DNA from 2 places in the Mesorhizobium sp. P2_E10 genome. Region 1 is predicted to be linked to the other one. Evidence: riboswitches for the same ligand, from Rfam matches in the RefSeq annotation. Region 1 holds a riboswitch; the other holds the start of a gene.

Region 1 (7,639 bases):
AAATGGTGCTTGGTCACGCCCATCTCGGTGACCAGATCGGCGGCCTCGACCAGCGCCGGCTTGGCGTTGCGGCCGGTGACGACGACATGCAGGCCTTCGCGCCGCGCCTTCAGCGCCGCGACCACTGTGTCCAGGTCGAGATAGTCATAGCGCAGCGCAATGTTCAATTCGTCGAGCACCAGCAGGCTGATCGACGGATCGGCCATCAGTTCGAGCACCTTGGTCCAGGCAGCCTCCGCGGCGGCGATGTCGCGCTTCAGATCCTGCGTCTCCCAGGTAAAACCCTCGCCCATCGTGTGCCAGACGACGCGGTCGCCGAAGGCGGCAAAGGCGTCCTTCTCGCCGGTGTGCCATTTGCCTTTGATGAACTGGACAACGCCGACGCGCTTGCCATAGCCGAGCATGCGCAGCGCCAGCCCGAAGGCGGCGGTGGTCTTGCCCTTACCGGGACCGGTGTTGACGATCAAAAGTCCCTTCTCGACCGTCTTGGCTGCTACCTCGGCATCCTGCACCGCCTTGCGCTTGACCATCTTGGCGCGGTGGCGTTCCTCGTCTTTTGCATCGATATCGGTCATTTATTTCACCTTGAGCGGCAGCCCGGCCACCATCAATAGCACCGTATCGGCAGTTGCCGCGACCTGCTGGTTGAGTCGGCCGGCGGCGTCGCGAAACCGGCGTGCCAGCGCATTGTCCGGTACGATACCTTGCCCGACTTCGTTGGAGACCACGAACCACGGCCCGCGCGGCCGCGCCAGCACGTCGGCCAACCGCCGGCATTCTGCGTCGAGATCATGGTCTGAAAGCATATGATTGGTCAGCCACAGCGTCAGGCAATCGACGAGCACGGGCTGATCGTCAGGCAAGGTCTCGAGCGCACCGGCAAGATCGAGCGGCGCATCGATAGTCGCCCATCCCTCGCCGCGCCGCGAGCGATGCAGCGCGATGCGCTCGCGCATTTCGTCGTCTCTTGCCGGAGCGCGCACCGCCGATGATGAAGGTCAGTGCTTTGCGATCAGGCAAAGCTGTCGCGCAGGCTAGTCGCCGTTCCTGTGAAGCGTCCGCGCACCACGCCGACGGCTGCACCAAGCACCAGCCAGAACACCAGATTGGTCACCGTAACCGCCACCACGAACTGATGGTGCAGGCCTTCCGGGATTGCTGTCACGAAGCTGTCCGGCTGCGGCGCGCCGACGATATGTGGCGCCACGATCAAAGCCACGGCAAGGATCGCCAACGGCAGCGACTTGCGGAAGGCGAGAAGGCCCAGGCCAGCCGCTGTCGCCGCCACTGTTGCCCACCACCAGATCTGGCGCTGCATGAGGTCGGCCGCCGGCATTGCCGGCAGTTCGGGCGGCAGGCCAAGGCCCGGCGCCAGCGTGAACACCGCAAAGCCGGCCAGGCCCCAGAACACGCCCTGGCGCCAGCTGCCGATACCGCCAGCGAACTCGGAAACCGCGACCAGAATCAACGCGAAGCCGATGCCGGTGACGATATTGGCGACGACACTGAAGGCAAAGCGCTCGAAGCCGTCGGCCGGCGACCAGCCTTCGTCTTCAGCCGGAGCCGCCGCTTCGACAGGCGCTGGCGCTGAGCTCATGGCGTTTTCCGCCGGTGCGGCACTGCTCATGGCATTGGTGGTGCTGGCGGCGGGTGCCGCAGCATGATCGTGCTGGTGGCCGCCAGCCTTCTCAAAAACTTCGGCCTGGTAGATCAGAGGGTCGGTGGCAAAGGCCTGCATGCAGGCGAGAACGACGCCAGCCACGAGCCCTGCGATCGCCGCGATGAACACGACGTTGCGAAACAGGTTCATGATGTCAATTCCTCGTCAGTGGCAGGGGAACGCCATCGAGTGGCGATAATCGTGCGCAGCGTTGTGGACCACATCGATATGCGAGAAGCCGACAACCCCGACAACGAACATGCCGAGAAATGCAGTGAGCACCAGCTGCATGAAGCGCGACTGCGAGGAAACGGAAGCGCCGAGAGAGACGGAAGCGGTATTCATGTCTTGTCCTTTCGCCCTCCACCCGAGGGCATAGAAGTCACTGTCCCTGTCGCCGGCAGGTCTCCTGGCTCGCGGATCAGCGCCCTTCCCCACCTTCCCGAAGAAAAATCTTCAGTGGCATATGGAGAGGACTACCGCACACAGTTGCGGGGGCAGCCACGGCATTGGGCAACAACTCAGCCCGCACCGCATTCCCTCTTGGCTCCAAACGGAACCGACGACAGCCGCGACTATAGGCAAAATCGCAGCGCCCGGCAAACCAAATTCCGCCGGTTACCAGCGCGAATGCGCCACCTTAGCCTCAGGATGCGGACGCGGCGATCCGCTCGGCAACGAGGCGCTGCAGCCGCCACAGATGGCGGTCGTGAATGCCGCGCTCTTCCAGGTTTTTCACCGTGTTGTAGAGATAGTCGGCGCCTGAGCCCCAGTGCCCGCAAGATGTGGCCAGCCTGTCGACAACCCTCTCTTCGGCGAGCGGGCCGGCATAGGTCGTACCGTTGCGGTTGATGACGAAGGCCAAAGCCTTTACCGGGCCGCTGTCGCTGGACAGGCTGAGCATGCGGGGATGGTAGCTTGTCGGCTTCAGCGTCACTTCGCGCCGCAAAAGCTTGCCCAGCTGCTGCCGCCTGTTGTCGTCGGCCAGCCGAAAGGCGACGCCCTTGCACTGTCCGCCGCGGTCCAGCGCCATCATCAGGCCGGGGCTGTCCTTGGTGCCGCGCCAGCGCGTCATGTTCATGCAAAAGGACCGGTGCCAGCCGCGCGCCGTGGCGACACGTTCCTCGACATGGTCGATTTCGGGTTTCCAGATCAGCGAGCCGTAGCCGAACAGCCACAGCGGTTCCGAGTCGGGGAGTTCAGCCTGCAATGCGTCCAGCAACGAATCATAGTCGCCTTCATCCAGATGCGCAGCATCAGGATCGGGACCGGTATCCTCGATCGCGCGCCAGCAGCGCGCGACCAGTTCCGGCGTAAGCGACATCTGTCGTGCAGCCAAGTCTCGCTCCTCTTGTTCAACGACATGATTAGGCATCGTGGTAGAAACCGGCAATGCCGTGGCGTGCCAAATGCCGTCGCCAGAATTGACAAACGATTTGCCGGGGTGTCGGCTGGCGCATCACAGGAAACCAGCCATGCAACCCAACCCGGGCGAGCGCGACCTTTATAACGGCTTGACCCGGCTTGAGCCGACGCTGCCCTCCTCGGCCTATTGGGACGCAAACGCCTATCAGCGCGACCTCGACGCCATCTGGTACAAAAACTGGCTGCTGGTTTGCCGCGAGGCCGACCTCGCCCAGCCGCTGGCTTTCAGGACCTTTCGCGTCGGCACGCAGGAGATCGTCGTGCTGCGCGACGACACCGGCGTGCTGCGCGCCTTCCACAACACTTGCCGGCATCGCGGCTCGCAGCTTTGCCAGGAGAGCAAGGGCCGGCTGAAGGCGCGGCTCATCACCTGCCCCTATCACGCCTGGTCGTATTCGCTGCGCGGCGACCTCGTGCGCGTTCCCTCGAAATCGCTGCCCGAAGGTTTCGACAAGGCCGATCACCCGCTCTACCGCGTGGCGCTGTCGGTGTGGCGCGGCTTCGTCTTCGTCAATCTCGCCGAAGATGCCCACGGCTCGGCCGAAACATCTTTCGATCCTGCATCCGGCAGCCTCGCCAACTGGCCGCTGGAGACGCTGGTCAGCGGTCACGTGCTCAAGAAGGTGATGAACTGCAACTGGAAGATCTTTTGGGAGAACTTCAACGAGTGCCTGCACTGCCCCGGCGTCCACAAAGACCTGTCGCGGCTGGTGCCGATCTATGGCCGTGGCCTGATGGGCCGCCATGACGACCCGGACTGGGTTCGCCATGCCGACAATGACGCGCCGGAATTTTCCGGCGGCTTGCGCGCCGGTGCCGAGACATGGTCGCGCGACGGAAGGGCGCATGGACCGGTGTTTTCCGGGCTGACGCCGGCCGAGCGCGCCGCCGGCCAGACCTACGCCACGTCACTACCGTCGATGTTCATCGTCGGCCATGTCGACTATGTCAGGACCGTGCGGCTGGTGCCGCTTGGCCCCGAACAGACCGAACTCACCGCCGAATGGCTTTTTTCGCCCGAGGCACTGGCAGCACCCCAGGCCGATATCGACAACATCGTCGCCTTTGGCCGGCAGGTGCTGGAGGAAGACGCCGCGATCTGCGAGGTCAACCAGAAAGGACTGCGCTCGCTGCGTCACGAGGCTGGCGTGCTGATGCCCGAGGAGTACGACCTGCACCGCTTTCACAACTGGGTGCGTGACCAGCACACAGCACTGGCACCCAAGCCATGACCGTCAAAGCGATTTCGGCAGATACCGCCAGGTGACAAAACCGCAGACGGCTGCCAGCAGGCCAAGCGTCGCGAACACCGAGCCCAGTCCGAAGAACGCCAGCACCACCGAATAGACCAGCGGCGGCGTCAGCTCGGAAAAGTCGAGATAGGTGCGATAGACCGCCGCCATCTGCGCCCGCTCATAGGAGCGCACCGAGCGCATGAAGGCGGTGGAGCCCAGCGCATCGAGCGCAATGGTGAAGAACGCGCCGCAAAGCAGGAAGGCGCCGGTGAGCAACGGCACGGTTTCGCCGACCGCGCCCGCAGCCAACAGCATCGCCGACATGGCGAAATAGGCAAAGGTCATGGTGCGCCGGCCACCGAACCGCTTTCCCGCCTTGCCCCAGAAGATGGCCATGAACAGAAGTGCGTTGCCGGCCGAAACCAGCAGGCCGCCGGCGAGTTTGCCTTCCCCGGTGATCACCATGAGCAGCGGCCCATAGACGAAGAACGTCGTCCAGAAGCAAGAGCGGCCGAAAGCGATCAGCCAGGCCAGCCTTAGTCGCGGTTGTGCGACGAAGCGTCCGATATTGGCCAGCGGATTGGCCGGCCGCGTCTTGCCCGGCCGGATCGACGGATTGTCGCCGAGCCTGTAGGTCCAGAACAGCGCCAGCAGGATCATGGCAAAGACGGCAACCGCGCCATGCGCGGCATAGATGCCGAAGCGCGTATAGAGAAAGATGCCGAGCGTCGGCCCACCGGTCCAGGCAAACATCGACCATGCCATGCGCAGCGATTCTGCCTGCATGAAGTCGGTCTTGCGGATGTGGTCCATGATGTAGAGGTTGAGCGTGATCGACAGTGCGCTGGCGCCCATGACGCGACACAGCATGCCCGCCAATTGCCCGGCCAGCGTGTGGGTGATGAAGAACAGCGAGCCGATGGCCAGCAGACAGGCGCCGGCCGTGTAGACCCAGCGCCGGGCAAAGCGGCGGATCAGCATCGGCATGAACAGCGTTACCGACAGGCCGAGCATCGCCACGACGGTGTAGAGTATCGAGACGATCTGCTCGTTGTGCAGGATCTCGTAGGCCTGGATTGGGATGACGCTCGACACCGTGGCGCGCGCGAAGGACTCGACCGCGTAGAGCGAGGCAAAGGTGCGTGCATCCGCCGGCCGCAAGGCCGGAAGCCAGATCGGATGGCGCACATGGGTGGACATTGCTTTCCCCAAATCAGACTCGCGCGGCCAATCTGGCGTGGCGTTCCTGGTGTCGGTAACAGGAAACCGACCCGTTCCCGGCAAAAAGCGAAGCCGGCCAAAGGCTTTCCGGTGCTGGCCTAAAGCAAGCCCTGATGCGGTGTCTTCCCTGCCTTCTTTTGTCCGGTGCAACCGTGCTAGTCGTCTCGGGTCAGTTGAATCAGAATTACGAGACCATGAGCATCGATAAGCCGCCCGCCGCCATCCCGGATCAACCGAAACGCGTTGTCGCCATCGACATCGTGCGCGGCATCGCGCTCATCGCCATGGCCAGCTATCATTTCACCTGGGATCTGGAGAACTTCCACTACACCGATCCCGGCCTGACCGCCTTCGGCTGGTGGAAGATCTACGCGCGCTGCATCGCCTCGACCTTCCTGTTCCTCGTCGGCGTCAGCCTGTTTCTCGCCCATGGCGGGCAGATTCGCTGGAGCGGCTTCTGGAAACGCTTTGCCATGGTCGCTGTGGCGGCGGTCGCCATTTCGGCAGTCACTTGGTTCGTCACGCCGGACAGCTTCATCTTCTTCGGCATCCTGCACGAGATCGCGCTGGCTAGCCTGCTCGGCCTTTTGTTCCTGCGTCTGCCGTCAATGCTGACGTTGCTTGTGGCGGCGGTGCTGATCGCCGCGCCGATCTACTTCAGATCCGAAGCCTTCGACCATCCTGCTTTGTGGTGGGTTGGTCTGTCGGCGATCAACCCGCGCTCCAACGACTACGTACCCGTCTTGCCATGGTTCGGCGCGGTTCTTGTCGGCATCGCCGCTACAAAGCTCGCTTCCAACGCCGGCGTGCTGGCGCGGTTGGCGACGCTCACGCCCGGACGATGGGCCAACCCGCTGATCTTCATCGGCCGTCACAGCCTGGCTTTCTACCTGATCCACCAGCCGCTGCTGTTTGGCTGTGTCTGGCTGTTCTCGCAGATCATGCCGGCGCCGGTGGAAACAAGGGAAGTGACCTTCCTGAAAGAGTGCCAGGTATCCTGCGAGCAGCAGCGCGACACGGAGTTCTGCGCCAGCTATTGTGTGTGCATGCTGGATACGCTGCAAAGCGAGGCAACATTCGATCGGCTCTACAATGGCGACCAGACGCCGGAGTTCAAGGCGCATCTCGGCGAGCTCGCCGGCACCTGCACCGCCAAGACCGAGAGCTCGATGATGGAGGGAGGGCAGCAATGACCGACAGTCAGCCGAAACCCGGGCTCATACCATGGCCGCCGCTGATCTATGTCGCGGCCATCGCCATCAGCATCGCGCTCGGCCTGCTCTACCCGCTGCCATGGATCGGCGACATTGCCGGCGACCTGCTTTTCGCCGCCGGCTGGGTGGCGCTGTTCGGCGTCGCCGCACTCTGGTTCACCGCGATCCGCAGCATGATACGGGCCAAGACGACGTTCAACCCGAACGCCGTGCCGGACCATCTGGTAACGTCAGGCCCTTTCGGCATCACGCGCAACCCGATGTATCTCGCCAACACGCTGCTGTTGATCGGCGTCGCCTTCGTCTCGGGCATCGCATGGTTTCTGCCGCTGGCCCTGATCGCGGCCTTCGCAACGCAAAAACTCGCGATCGAGGGCGAGGAAAAGGTGCTGGCCGCCAAATTCGGCAAGAAATATCGCGACTACGCCAAAAGGGTGCGGCGCTGGATTTGAACAGCCAAGGCCACCGCTGCCAGACTTGAACAGGTTTTCTTGCCTAGACAACGACCCTGATTTCCCCAGGCCGGCTTTCGAAATCGAAAAGCCTCTGGGTAGCGAGGGCCGCGGCGCCCCGCGCCCAGGAATCGTCGGCCCAGTCCGGCGTGATCGGCGGCGGTGCCCACATGGCGTAACGCCCCAGCGCGTTGCGCATAGGCTCGAAGAGATAGTCGCCGAAGCTGACGGCTTCGCCGCCACCGACAATCACTTCCGGATCGATGATGTTGCAGAAGCCGCCCAGAAACCTGCCGATGCCTTCGCCCGCTTCGCGCAACAGATTCACCGCCGTCTCGTCGCCGGCCTTCGCCGCTTCGAGCATGTCGTAGCGGTCAACGTCGCGTGACAGGCCTTTCGCCTCACGCCACCGCTTCACCAATCCCGGCTCGG
Region 2 (7,639 bases), on a different contig from region 1:
GGCGGCATTCATTTCGTCGGCCTGGCCAATTATCAATGGGCGTTCGGCGACCGCGAGTTCCGCAACTCGATCCTCAACAACATCATCTGGCTGGCGGTCGTGCCCGCCGCCTGCACCTTCCTCGGGCTGATCATCGCCGTGCTCACCGACAAGATCTGGTGGGGCACGATCGCCAAGAGCCTGATCTTCCTGCCGCTGGCCATCTCCTTCGTCGGCGCCAGCGTCATCTGGAAATTCATCTACGAATATCGCGGCGACGGCCAGACACAGATCGGCCTGCTCAACGCCATCATCCAGTATTTCGGCGGCCAGCCGCAGGTGTGGATATCGCTGCCCTTCTGGAACAATTTCTTCCTGATGATCATCCTGATCTGGATCCAGACCGGCTTTGCCATGGTCATCTTGTCCTCGGCCTTGCGGGGCATCCCGGAAGAGACGCTGGAGGCCGCGGTCATCGATGGCGCCAACCCGTTCCAGATCTTCTGGAAGATCATGGTGCCGCAGATCTGGGGCACCATCGCCGTGGTCTGGACCACCATCACCATCCTGGTGCTGAAGGTCTTCGACATCGTGCTGACCATGACCAACGGCCAATGGAACAGCCAGGTGCTGGCCAATCTGATGTTCGACTGGATGTTCCGCGGCGGCGGCGATTTCGGCCGCGGCGCCACCATCGCCATCATCATCATGATCGCGGTCATCCCAATCATGGTCTGGAACATCCGCCAGGCGAACAAAGAGACGGGAGGGCATTGAAATGGCCGTCGCAACCGGAAAGTCCTTTGCCAGCCGCTTCGGCGTCCACATCGCGGTTCTGATCTTCGTCGCGATCTGGACCGTGCCAACGCTCGGCATCCTGGTCTCCTCGCTGCGCGACAAGGACCAGATCATCGCCTCGGGTTGGTGGAATTCGTTCTCCAGCTCCAGCCAGACGGAAGCCGGCCGGCTGCCAGCCGCCTCGACGCAGGTCGAGAAGGACGGCAAGTTCGTCCTCCAGGGCAATATCTTCGGCGAAGGTGCCGCCCGCAACATCAGCGCCTTCGGCGTCAAGTCGGCCGCGCCGACGCAATATCCGGCCGGCACGACAGCCGATCTCGGCGACGGCGTGACCTTGCTGCTCAACGCCGACGGCACTTTCGTTATGTCCTCGCCGAAAGCTTTTGAGGGCGACCGCGGCCAGCGCGTCTATTACGCCTCGTCGGCGCCGCCAAAATTCACCACCGACAACTACAAGACCGTGCTGTTTTCGGAAGGCATCGGCCGCTCGTTCATGAACTCGCTGACGGTGACCATTCCGGCCACCGTCATCCCGATCCTGATTGCGGCGTTCGCTGCCTATGCGCTGGCCTGGATGCGCTTTCCCGGCCGGGCCCTGCTGATTGCGGTGATCATCGGCCTGCTGGTCGTGCCGCTGCAGATGTCGCTGATCCCGCTGTTGAAGCTCTACAACGGCGTCGGCTCCTTCTTCGGCATGCCGTCGAAAACCTATCTCGGCATCTGGCTGGCGCACACCGGCTTCGGCCTGCCCTTCGCGATCTACCTGCTTAGAAGCTATATTGCCGGCCTGCCGCGCGAAATCATGGAATCGGCGCGCATCGACGGCGCCAGCGACTTCGAGATTTTCGTCAAGATCGTCTTGCCGCTGTCGTTCCCGGTGCTGGCCTCCTTCGCCATCTTCCAGTTCCTCTGGGTATGGAACGATCTGTTGGTCGCGATGGTTTTCCTGGGTACCGAGGCGGACCAGATCGTGCTGACCGCCAAGCTCAATGCGTTGCTCGGCTCACGCGGTGGTGATTGGGAAATCCTGACGACATCGGCTTTCGTGACCATCATCGTGCCGCTGATCGTGTTCTTCTCGCTGCAGCGCTATTTCGTCCGCGGGCTGCTTGCAGGCTCGGTGAAAGGAGGCTGAGACCATGCAATCCGCTTTCAAGGCGACCTCGAAGCCCGATCTCGCCGTCGATCGCGACTGGTGGCGTGGCGCGGTGATCTACCAGATCTATCCGCGCAGCTATCAGGACTCGAACGGCGACGGCATCGGCGACCTCAAGGGCATTATAGGCAGGCTGCCCTACATTGCCTCGCTGGGCGTCGATGCCATCTGGATCTCGCCCTTCTTCAAGTCGCCGATGAAGGATTTCGGCTACGATGTGTCAGACTATTGCGACGTCGATCCGATGTTCGGCACGCTGGCCGACTTCGACGCCCTGACCGCCGAGGCGCACAGGCTCGGCCTCAAGGTGATGATCGACGAGGTGCTGTCGCATACCGCCGACAATCATCCGTGGTTCAAGGAAAGCCGCTCAAGCCGCACCAATGCCAAGGCCGACTGGTATGTCTGGGCCGACGCCAGGCCCGACGGCACGCCACCCAACAACTGGCTGTCGATTTTCGGCGGCTCGGCCTGGCAGTGGGACACCAGTCGCCAGCAATATTATCTGCATAATTTCCTGGCCGAGCAGCCCGATCTCAACTTCCACAGCCGTGCCGTCCAGGACGCGCTGCTCGAGGTCACCCGCTTCTGGCTGGAGCGCGGCGTCGACGGCTTCCGCCTCGACACCATCAACTTCTACTTCCACAGCCAGGGGCTGGAAAACAATCCGCCGCTGCCGCCGGAAGAGCGCAACGACCAGACCGCTCCTGCGGTCAACCCCTACAACTACCAGGACCATCTCTACGACAAGAGCCGGCCGGAAAACCTCGCTTTCCTCGAACGCTTCCGCGCGCTTCTCGACGAATATCCGGCAACCGCCGCGGTCGGCGAGGTCGGCGATTCGCAGCGCGGCCTGGAAGTTGTGGCGGCCTACACCGCGGGCGGGAAGCGCGTGCACATGTGCTATTCGTTCGATTTCCTGGCGCCCGAAAAGATCAGCGCAGCAAAGGTGCGCTCGGTGCTGGAATCCTTCGGCAAGGTCGCCAGCGATGGCTGGTCGTGTTGGGCTTTCTCCAATCATGACGTGATGCGCCCGGCGTCGCGCTGGGCCGCCGGCGAGGCCGACGAGACCGCCTATCTCAAGGTCATCTCGGCGCTGCTGATGTCGCTGCGCGGCTCGGTCTGCCTCTATCAGGGCGAAGAGCTCGGGCTCGGCGAAGCCGAGCTGCAATTCGAGGATTTGCAGGACCCCTACGGCATCCGCTTCTGGCCTGAATTCAAGGGCCGCGATGGCTGCCGCACACCGATGGTGTGGGATGCCACGGCCAAGAATGCCGGCTTCTCCTCGGCAAAACCCTGGTTGCCGGTGCCGGGAAAACACCTTTCGCAAGCGGTCAACGTGCAGCAGGGCGACGACAGCTCGCTGCTCGAGCACTACCGGCGCTTTCTGGCTTTCCGCCGTCTGCATCCGGCGCTGGCCAAGGGCGATATCGAGTTCATCGAAAGCGAGGGCGATACGGTCGCCTTCACACGTCGCGAAGGCAACGAGCAGATCGTCTGCGTCTTCAATCTCGGCGCCGGGCTGGCCAACATCGATCTCGGCGGCCGCGCGCTGCAGCCATTACCGGGGCACGGGTTTTCAGGACAGACTGGCGCCGGCTCTATCCGTCTTGGCGGCTACGGCGCCTGGTTCGGGCGTATCGACTGAATTTGCTAGAAGAATTCACTGGGAGGAAATCATGGCCGATGTCACGCTAAGACAAGTGAAAAAATCATATGGCAATCTGCACATTCTGCACGGCATCGATCTCGACATAAAGTCGGGCGAGTTCATCGTCTTCGTCGGCCCTTCGGGTTGCGGCAAGTCGACCTTGCTGCGGTCCATCGCCGGATTGGAGGAGATCACCTCCGGCGAGCTCAAGATCGCCGGCGAGGTGGTCAACGACGTGCCGCCGTCGAAGCGGGGCATCGCCATGGTGTTCCAGTCCTACGCGCTCTACCCGCATATGACCGTCTACGACAACATGGCGTTCTCGATGAAGATCGGCAAAGAGAACAAGGCCGAGATCGACCGGCGCGTGCGCCAGGCGGCGGAAATCCTGCAGCTGACCAAATATCTCGACCGCTTGCCCAAGGCGATGTCGGGCGGCCAGCGCCAGCGCGTCGCCATCGGCCGCGCCATCGTGCGCAATCCAAAAGTGTTCCTGTTCGACGAGCCGCTGTCCAACCTTGATGCGGCTCTGCGCGTCGCCACCCGCATCGAGATCGCCAAGCTCAAGGAATCGATGCCCAACACGACGATGATCTACGTCACCCACGACCAGGTCGAGGCGATGACGCTGGCCGACCGCATCGTGGTGCTCAAGGAAGGTCATATCGAGCAGGTCGGCACGCCAATGGACCTCTACAAGAAACCGGGCAATCTGTTCGTTGCCCAGTTCATCGGCTCGCCGGCCATGAACATCTTGCCGGCGACGATCGAAACAACCGGCAATTCGACTGTCGTCAGCCATGTCGGCGGCCGCAAGGCGACGGTGCCAATCACCACGCCGGCTTCAGCGAAAGGCGCCGCGGTAAGCTTCGGCGTGCGACCGGAGGATCTGGTGGTCTCCACCGGCGCCGATTATCTTTTCGAGGGCAAGGTGGACTATGTCGAACAACTCGGCGAGGTTCAGCTCATCTATGTCGACATCGGCCGCGCCGACCTGCCGCTGGTGACCAAGCTGCCCGGCAATGTCGAGGTCAAGCGCGGGGCGACGCTGCGGCTGAGCGCGGATGGCGGTGACCTGCATATCTTCGACGCCGACGGACATTCCTTCGCACTGCACAAGCCGGAAGCAAAGGCGGCTTGAGGCCGACCGGTCCGTATCAACAAAAAAGAGCGGCGGGCCTGGCCCGCCGCTCTTTTTTCTGGAGACCGACTTCGGCTGTTAGTTGTTGCCGAAGAGGTTCCGGTCGCTGCCCTGAGGGGCCGACTTCTGGGCGTCACCCGACGAGTTCAGCAGCTTGTAGACCGGCGAGCCGGTGTTGCGCACCGAAGACGTCTGCGTCTTATCGACGTTGACGGTCGCCTGCTTGTTGATGTCGGTCCCGCCAACGCTGTCGTTGTGGGCATAGGCGCTGCCGGCGGCAATCATGATGGCGGCGGCGGCAAGAACAATCTTCTTCATCTTAAGTCTCCTGAGTTTTTGGTTTCCAGAAAGCGGCAAAGCGCTTTGCCGGATCGGCTTAGTTGTTGCCGAAGAGGTTACGGTCGCTGCCCTGAACGGCGGGCTGCTTGTCAGCCGGAGCCGACTTCTGGATGGAAGCCGTGTACGAGCTGTCGACAGCCGGGGCGGCCTGGTTGTCGCCGAAGTGGTCGCTGCCAGTGGCGAAGGCGCTGCCGGTGATGGCCAAAACGGCCGCGGCGGTGAGAACAATCTTTTTCATTTTAAGTACTCCTGAATGTCTGAATTCCACCAAGGCGGCGGGGCAAACCCGCCGTCCGTTGGGAATCGGCTGTTAGTTGTTGCCGAAAAGGTTACGGTCGCTGCCCTGAACGACGGGCTGCTTGTCAGCCGGAGCCGACTTCTGAATGGAAGCCGTGTACGAGCTGTCGACCGAGGCGGCAGGCTGGTTCGCACCATTGGAACCAAAGTGGTCGCTACCAGCGAAGGCGCTGCCGGTGATGGCCAGAACGGCGACGGCAGTGAGAACAATCTTTTTCATTTTTAGTACTCCAGTATTTTAGTTCATCAGTCCGTCTAGCGGCGTGTCTTGGAAGGAAATTCGCGTCGTTCGGACAGCCCCGATGTGGGTGAGGCCAGCGCCTGTTTCCAATCACGAAGTTGTTCCGCGTGGACCATGGCTCTGCACCTTGAAATTGTACCAGAGCCTCCTACACTTTCTATTTTAGTTAATAGTTTCAATTCGTTATGCTGTGCCACCGGTGAGCCAGCTGACGAATTGGCAAACCAGCGTTCACAGCGTCCTGCACGCTCTGTCAACAGAAACGAACCGTTCGGTTCGATTTTAGAAACTACTAATAGTCACTTCGAAACTGTTAACTGTTTTTAGCCCCGCCGCAGGTCGAATCCGACGCGCGAAGCGGGCGGGTCGCGGCCAGTGAAAAGGCTGGGTTCGCGTCACAAATCCTGGTCGGTGCATTTCGCCTATGGTGTCGCGCCGCATGGATGCGATGTCGCTTTCATGCCGATGGCGCGGCCGCTGTCGTGATTAGATGATGGCATCTCAGGTGCCGCTTCGTGACGATGAAGCGGAGAATTGGGAAGCCGGTCAAAACCCGGCGCTGCCCCCGCAACGGTGGTGGAGTTCAAGTCGCAACGGGAGACCACTGGGCCACAAGCCTGGGAAGGTGTCGCGACCGTCCGCAAGGACACTCCAGAGCCCGGAAACCAGCCCGAGATAGCTAGACTCGACTGATCGCGGTGGGCGGTCAAGAGGTGGATGGTGCATGCCGGCCTTGTCGCCGGATTGCGACCGGTCTTTCCTCCATCACCACCAAGTTCAGTCCTTTGAAGATGAGGACAGGACATGGATGCGCGCAACGACATGCTGAGGCTCTTGCACAGCCGCAGGGACGGCTACTCGCTCGAGCAGCCCTTCTATACCGATCCCGACTACTTCAAGCTCGACATGGAGCTGATCTGGTATCGCGACTGGCTGTTCATCGGTCATGATTGCGAATTGCCGAAGCCGGGCAGCTACATCACCGCCCAGGTCGGCGACTATCCGGTGGTGCTGGTCCGCGACCAGCAAGGCAAGATCAACGCGTTTCACAATTCCTGCCGTCATCGCGGCAGCCGCGTCTGCAACGCAGAGAAAGGCACTGCGGCCAAGCTCGTCTGCCCCTATCACCAGTGGACCTACGAACTGGACGGCAGGCTCCTGTTCGCACGGCAGATGGCCGATGGTTTCGACAAGAGCCAGTTCAGCCTGAAGCCGGTGGCCTGCGAGAGCGTCGGCGGCTACATCTTCATCTGCCTGGCCAGGGAGCCGGCGGACTTCGCGCCGATGCGCGCCATGATCGAACCCTATCTGTTGCCGCACCGGCTGCGCGAGGCAAAGGTCGCCTTCGAATCGACCATCGTCGAAAAGGGCAACTGGAAGCTGGTCTGGGAGAACAACCGCGAGTGCTATCACTGCGCCGGTAACCATCCGGAACTGTGCAAGACTTTCCCGGAAGCGCCGACCGTGACCGGTGTGCAGGGTGCCGACAGCGACCCTGAAATGCTGGCGCACTGGGCGAAGTGCGAGGCAACGGGCCTGCCGAGCAAGTTCCGCATCGATCCCACCGGACAGTTTCGCGCCACCCGCGCGCCGCTGCTGCGCGATGCCGTCAGCTATACGATGAACGGCAAGCGCGCGGTGAAGAAGAACCTTTCCGACAGCGTTTCGGCCGACCGCATCGGCACCTTGATGCACTACCACTACCCGACGACCTGGAACCACATCCTCATCGACCACGCCGTTACCTTCCGCGTGCTGCCGATCAGCGCCACGGAGACGGCGGTGACGACGAAATGGCTGGTCCACAAGGATGCGGTGGAAGGCGTCGACTACGACCTCGCCGAGCTCACCCATGTCTGGACCGAGACCAACGACCAGGACCGCCGCATCGTCGAAGAGAACGCCTTCGGCATCCTGTCGCCGGCCTATGAGCCCGGCCCCTATTCGGAGTTGCATGAAGGCGGCGTGATCCAGTTCGTCGACTGGTATGCCCGCTTCATCGAGCCGCGCCTTGCCGAGGGCGGCCGGCCCGCGCTG

What was found. Region 1 has a riboswitch for cobalamin ahead of AC1D0N_RS14605 (CbtB domain-containing protein). Riboswitches for the same ligand answer to the same signal wherever they lie in the genome.
Region 2: linked by a shared signal. The riboswitch ahead of AC1D0N_RS02200 (aromatic ring-hydroxylating oxygenase subunit alpha) and the one ahead of AC1D0N_RS14605 (CbtB domain-containing protein) in region 1 are both predicted to bind cobalamin.

The regions. Positions count from the first base shown of each region.
Region 1 is NZ_JBFUEK010000004.1:547,532-555,170, reverse strand. Features, by position in the region: gene cobO (cob(I)yrinic acid a,c-diamide adenosyltransferase) at 1-575, opposite strand, end outside; gene AC1D0N_RS14615 (bifunctional adenosylcobinamide kinase/adenosylcobinamide-phosphate guanylyltransferase) at 576-956, opposite strand; gene AC1D0N_RS14610 (CbtA family protein) at 1,013-1,810, opposite strand; gene AC1D0N_RS14605 (CbtB domain-containing protein) at 1,826-2,005, opposite strand; cobalamin riboswitch at 2,043-2,239, opposite strand; gene AC1D0N_RS14600 (gamma-glutamylcyclotransferase) at 2,307-2,999, opposite strand; gene AC1D0N_RS14595 (aromatic ring-hydroxylating oxygenase subunit alpha) at 3,136-4,317, shown strand; gene AC1D0N_RS14590 (MFS transporter) at 4,321-5,520, opposite strand; gene AC1D0N_RS14585 (acetyltransferase domain-containing protein) at 5,736-6,734, shown strand; gene AC1D0N_RS14580 (methyltransferase family protein) at 6,731-7,207, shown strand; gene AC1D0N_RS14575 (ROK family protein) at 7,251-7,639, opposite strand, start outside.
Region 2 is NZ_JBFUEK010000001.1:435,151-442,789, reverse strand. Features, by position in the region: gene AC1D0N_RS02235 (carbohydrate ABC transporter permease) at 1-756, shown strand, start outside; gene AC1D0N_RS02230 (carbohydrate ABC transporter permease) at 758-1,912, shown strand; gene bglA (beta-galactosidase BglA) at 1,917-3,581, shown strand; gene AC1D0N_RS02220 (ABC transporter ATP-binding protein) at 3,613-4,725, shown strand; gene AC1D0N_RS02215 (DUF680 domain-containing protein) at 4,804-5,043, opposite strand; gene AC1D0N_RS02210 (DUF680 domain-containing protein) at 5,102-5,302, opposite strand; gene AC1D0N_RS02205 (DUF680 domain-containing protein) at 5,375-5,581, opposite strand; cobalamin riboswitch at 6,089-6,290, shown strand; gene AC1D0N_RS02200 (aromatic ring-hydroxylating oxygenase subunit alpha) at 6,407-7,639, shown strand, end outside.